Linked DNA regions of Pontiella desulfatans. The protein of the gene in region 1 binds, or shares a complex with, the protein of each later gene. Links are inferred from orthologs where the notes say so. Each region holds a gene or a part of one and is shown on either strand. Other genes may lie near its edges.

Region 1 (2,827 bases):
ATCCCAAGAATTAGCACTATAGTCCCGTGCTCGCCCAGGGTGTACGGGAAAGAAACGCCCGCACCCATCCGAAATGGACAGCGGAGAGGCCTCCGCAGAGGGTGGCACCTGACTCCTGCTACCTGGTTACCGATGCGGGTCGCGTCAGCCGGCCATCTGCTGCTTGATGCGTATTTCGACGTCGTGCTCGTAGAGGGCGGTGAGGATTTCGTCGAGGGCGCCTTCCATGACGCGGTCGAGCTTGTAGAGCGTGAGGTTGATGCGGTGGTCGGTGAGGCGGTTCTGCGGATAGTTATAGGTGCGGATTTTTTCGGAGCGGTCGCCGGAGCCGACCATGGATTTTCGCTCGGAGGCCTGCGCTTCGGCGTTTTCGCGCTGCTGGGTGTCGTAGATGCGCGCACGGAGCATTTTCATGGCGGCGGCCTTGTTCTTGTGCTGGGAGCGTTCGTCTTGGCATTGGACGACGGTGCCGGTCGGGATATGGGTGATGCGGATGGCGGAGTCGGTGGTGTTGACGTGCTGGCCGCCGGCGCCGGAGGAGCGGTAGGTGTCGATGCGCAGGTCTTCGCTCTTGATTTCGATGTCGACCTCTTCCACTTCGGCCAGCACGGCGACGGTGGCGGCGGAGGTGTGGACGCGGCCCTGGGTTTCGGTCTGGGGGACGCGCTGTACGCGGTGGGTTCCGCCTTCGTGCTTGAGGGTTTTGTAGACCTCTTCGCCTTCAACGGAGAAGGAGACTTCCTTGTAGCCGCCGGATTCCGACGGGGAGACGTCGAGGACCTTGTGCCTCCATCCCTTCAGGTCGAAATAGCGGGTGTACATGCGGTAGAGGTCGCCGCAGAAGATGCCGGCTTCGTCGCCGCCGGTGCCGGCGCGGATTTCCATGATGACGTTGCGGGAGTCGGTGGGGTCGGCCGGAATGAGCGACACCATCATCTCGCGCTCGGCCTTGGGGAGGGTCTCCTCGATCTCGGCCAGTTCCATTTCGGCCATTTCCTTCAACTCGGCATCGGAGTCGGCATCGGTCAGGATGGCTTCGGCTTCGGCTTTGGCATCGACAAGGGACAGGACGTTTTTTGCGCATTCGGCCAGCATTTTTTGGTGCGAGTAGTCGCGCATGCACTCCTGCATCTTCTTGGGGTCGGATGAAACCTCGGGCCGAGACATGCGTGTTTCGAGTTCGCCGAGCTTGGATTGGAGCTGTTCGAGGTATGCGTGGTCGATCATGGTAAGATCCTGGGGTGTTGAATGGTTGAATGCGTGGCTCGTGGGATGGGGGGCTGGGGAAGGGCCGTGGGCAATCGCTCAGTTTTCCTGTAATCCAGCATTCCAATCGTCCATTTTATCCGGGCACAAAAAGGCCGAACCTGCTTGCGCGGGTCCGGCTTTCCAAAAGGCAAAAAGCTAGTAGGTGCCTTCTGCGAAACGCTTCTTGAAGCGGTCTACGCGGCCTTCCGTGTCGATCAGTTTTGCGCTTCCCGTGAAGAACGGGTGGCAGCTCGAGCAGGTGTTCACATGCATCTGTTTAACGGTGGAACGGGTTTTCACCTCGTTGCCGCAGGCGCAGTGGACGGTTGCTTCTTCGTAGTTCGGATGTATATTTGCTTTCATGTCTAAAATCCTCGTGTTCAATTGGGAGCGTGGTTTTTATACAAAGCGCCCCGGTGACGCAAGGCTTGTTTTGGTTTTTTTGAGCAGATTTAACTTCCCGCATCGAGTCCGCTTGAAGTAATGTTTCCAGCCTATGTGGGACGCGTGTAGAAGCCATGTTGGGGTAGTTCGGGGTCTTGTGCTGATGGCAATGGTGCTTTTGGCGGCGCAAAGCCGTGGAAAGGGCGTAACCCAGAGCCAGCTTTCCAGACTCGATCCGAGTACGGAATCGACCAGTGTTTTGCTGGAAACCTCGAAGGAACTGCTGAAGAACGACCAGCTTGAGGATGCGTTGCCGTTTCTCGAGGAAGTCCTGGTTCGGCTGGAAGGCGACGAGGAGAAGAAGGCGCGCCAGACGCTGGCCTTCACCCTCTACCAGCTGGCCTACTGCCAGATGAAGCTGGGTGAATATGTTTCCGGCGCACGCAACTTTGTCCGCTTTTCCGATGAATTCCCCGAAGATCCGCAGCAGGAGTCGGCCCGGGTGATGGCGGCGCAGTGCTTGACCATGGTCCAGCAGTGGCCGACGGTGGAGGAGCAGTCGGCGATTGTTTTGCAGAATGCGCGGCTTGCCGAAGACCTGAAGATTCCGGCGACCCAGCTATTGGCGGAAGCGCGCTACCAGCAGGAAAAATGGGCCGACGCAACGCGTCCGTTGATTTCCCTTTTCCGGATATCCAAGGAGGAAACGGTTCGTGCGGGGGCGGCGGTGATGCTGGTGACCTGCTATGTGCGCCTCGACGATTTCAGCAACCTGTTCACGTTTTTGCCGCATTGCGACGAGGCGGCGCGCCACGATGTGGGCCTGAACGTGGCCCTGCTGGAGGCGGGTGATTCGCACTATAATAAGGGGGAGTACCAAAAGGCGCTCCTGCTCTATCGCCTGGTGCTCACCAAGAAGGAGCTGGTGCAGCACTATGAAAACCGCCTGCGCACCGTGAAGGGCCAGATGAAGCCGTTCGTGGCCGGGGGCTCGCAAACCCTTTCCGATTTCAAGGAAATGCAGCGCAAGCAGCAGCAGCTCTTCGATCGGCTCAAGAAACATTACCAGGTCATTACCAATTTCCAGGACTACGACATGGACGTGATGCTGCGGACGGCGCAGTGCTACAACGACCTGGAGCGCAACTGGCCTGCGCATGCGATCTATCTGCGCATCTACGACGAAAACCCCACC
Region 2 (2,851 bases), on another replicon or contig:
TTTTAATGGGCTGCTTGCGACCGCCCTCTTCCATCTTGCGAACCTTCTTGACCAGCTTGAGGTCAACGTATGGACCTTTTTTCAGTGAACGAGCCATTATTTCTTCCTCCGTTCAACAATATACTTGTTGGTCTGTTTATGCTTATCGCGAGTACGCTTGCCCTTCGCGAGCAGACCCCACGGGGACTTCGGATGCCCGCCACCGGAGGTACGGCCTTCACCACCGCCCATCGGGTGGTCAACCGGGTTCATCGCAACACCGCGCACGGTCGGGCGGATGCCCAGCCAGCGCTTGCGGCCGGCCTTGCCCATCACAATGTTGTTGTGCTCAACGTTGCCGACGCGGCCGATGGTGGCCAGGCAGCCAGTGCGGATCATCCGGATTTCGCCGGAAGGCATCTTCACGTTGGCCCATTCGTCGTGGCAGGACATCAGTTGCGCCGAGGTGCCCGCGGAACGAACCAGCTGCCCGCCGCGACCGGCGATCAGCTCGATGTTGTGCACGGCCATGCCGACCGGGATCTTACCCAGCGGTAACGCGTTGCCCAGCGCCGGCTCGGCGTCCGGACCGGACATCAGCGTGGCGCCGACGGCGAGTTTCGCCGGTGCAATGATGTAGCGCTTCTCGCCATCTGCATAGTGCAGCAGGGCGATGCGGGCGGAACGGTTGGGATCGTACTCGATCGCGGCAACTTTGGCGGGAATGCCGAACTTGTCGCGCTTGAAGTCGATCACGCGGTAGCGGCGCTTGTGCCCGCCCCCGCGGTGGCGCACGGAAATACGTCCCGCGCTGTTGCGGCCGGCCTTGCTTTTCTTCGCCTTGACCAACGAACGCTCGGGAGTGCTCTTGGTGATATCGGCGAAGTCCGACAACACCATGTGCCGGCGGCTCGGTGTATACGGCTTGTGTGATTTCAAAGGCATTGCAAAGATCTCCTTAGATCAGGTTAATGCTATCATCTGCATGCAATGTAACAACTGCACGCTTGGAGGCGGCGGTTGTTCCGAAATGAGCCGTTCTCTGGCGCTTCTTCTTGCCTTTTCGGCGCATCGTATTGACGGCCATAACACGGACATTGAAGAGCTCTTCGACGGCTCGTTTGATTTCCACCTTGTTGGCATCCATGGCAACCGTGAACAAATACTTGTTCTGCAGCTCGGAGAGCATGGTTCCCTTTTCGGTCAACAAAATACGTTTAATTACATCGGCTGAACTTTTCATTTCGTAGGCTCCTTATCCGAGGCGCTTCTCGAGCGCTTCCATGCCTGCCTTCGTGATGATCACGTTCTTGTAGCGCAGGATTTGGTAGGTGTTGACCAACTGTGCGGTGGCCACTTCGACGCGCTGGATGTTGCGTGTGGCCAGCAGCAGGTTGTCGGTGGTTACATCAACGATGAACAGCGCGCCGCGGTCGAGGCCGAGGTTCTTCAGCACAACGGCGAAGTCCTTGGTCTTCGGGGAAGCCATGCTCAGCTCGTCGATCACGGTGATGTCGCCCTGGTCCACCTTCGCGCTGAATGCGCGGGCGAACGCCAGCTTGGTCACCTTCTTCGAAAGCTTCTTCTTATACTTGCGCGGCAACGGGCCGTGCGCGGCATGTCCGCCACGCCAAACGTTGGACTGCTTGTAACCGGCACGTGCGCGGCCGAGGCCCTTCTGCTTCCAGGGCTTCTTGCCGCTACCGTTGACTTCGCCCTTGTTCAGGGTGGAGGCGGTGCCGGCGCGCTGGTGCGCGTTGTAGGCAACAACCGCTTCGTGAACGGCCTGGTCGCCCTTGTCGAGAACGAGGAGGTTGTCCGCAACTTCGTAGTCGCCGACGCTTTCTCCCTTAACATTTTTCAAAGCTACTTTGCTCATGGTAATCCCTGCCTATTTCTTTTTGAGGGCTTCTTTGATCGTCACGATACCGCCGGTGGCGCCCGGAACCGATCCCTTGACCAGAATCAGGTTTTCCTCGGAACGAACCTGGATAATCTTGAGATTCTGGGTGGTGACACGCTTGTCGCCCATCTGGCCGGGCATCTTCTTGCCCTTGAAGACGCGTGCCGGAAATTCGCACATGCCGATCGAGCCGGTACGACGAACCCAGCCGCCGCCGTGCGATGCACGACCGCCGCCGAAACCGTAGCGCTTGACCACGCCCTGGTAGCCGCGACCCTTGCCGGTGGCAACGATGTCGACATAGTTGACCCCTTCGAATGCGGCGGCGGTAACTTCGTCGCCAACGTTCACGTCGGCATCTTCGATCCGGAATTCGCGCAGTACGCTCTTCACGGCTTCGCCGGCTTTCTTGAGGTGGCCGAGGGCAGGCTTGGTCATGCGCTGCTCCTTCTGGTCGCCATAGCCGAGCTGCACGGCCTTGTAGCCGTCTTTCTCGCTGTCCTTGAGCTGGGTCACCACGCAGGGGCCCGCTTCGATAACGGTTACGGGAACGGCAACGCCATTTTCATCGTAGACGGAGGTCATTCCCAGTTTCTTTCCAATCAAACCTTTCATGATTGCAATCCTCCTTAGATTTTAATGGTGATGTCCACACCGGCCGGCAGGTTGAGCTTCTTGAGCTCGTCAACCGTCTTGATGGTGGGATCGATGATGTCGAGCAAACGCTTGTGGGTGCGGATCTCGAACTGTTCCATGGCTTTCTTGTTCACGTGCGGACTCTTGTTCACCGTGAACCGCTCGATACGGGTCGGCAGCGGAATCGGGCCTGCAACGCGGGCGCCGGTGCGGCGAGCCGTCTCGACGATCTCCGTGGCCGATACGTCGAGGATGCGATGATCGAACGACTTCAGCCGGATTCTGATTCTTTGATTAGTCATTATACTCTCTCTCTAACGGTTAAGGATAGCG

What was found.
Region 2: rpmE (region 1) and rplD share a complex: the UniProt entries of both Bacillus subtilis proteins name them as parts of the 50S ribosomal subunit. The link is inferred for Pontiella desulfatans from one-to-one orthologs.

The regions. Positions count from the first base shown.
Region 1 is NZ_CAAHFG010000002.1:1,099,136-1,101,962, forward strand. What follows is about bases 9-2,761. They hold rpmE (50S ribosomal protein L31), read right to left. Parts: upstream 1,612-2,761; coding sequence 1,405-1,611; downstream 9-1,404. Other genes in these bases: prfA (peptide chain release factor 1), read right to left, coding at 145-1,227; E9954_RS20035 (tetratricopeptide repeat protein), read left to right, coding at 1,796-2,761. Outside these bases: more of E9954_RS20035, read left to right, coding at 2,762-2,827. UniProt on the Bacillus subtilis protein: Binds the 23S rRNA. While neither of the L31 paralogs is essential, this protein seems to function as the main L31 protein.
Region 2 is NZ_CAAHFG010000003.1:96,125-98,975, reverse strand. What follows is about bases 47-2,823. They hold rplD (50S ribosomal protein L4), read right to left. Parts: upstream 1,859-2,823; coding sequence 1,235-1,858; downstream 47-1,234. Other genes in these bases: rpsJ (30S ribosomal protein S10), read right to left, coding at 2,512-2,820; rplC (50S ribosomal protein L3), read right to left, coding at 1,871-2,497; rplW (50S ribosomal protein L23), read right to left, coding at 938-1,222; rplB (50S ribosomal protein L2), read right to left, coding at 97-924; rpsS (30S ribosomal protein S19), read right to left, coding at 47-97. Outside these bases: more of rpsS, read right to left, coding at 1-46; fusA (elongation factor G), read right to left, coding at 2,833-2,851. UniProt on the Bacillus subtilis protein: One of the primary rRNA binding proteins, this protein initially binds near the 5'-end of the 23S rRNA. It is important during the early stages of 50S assembly.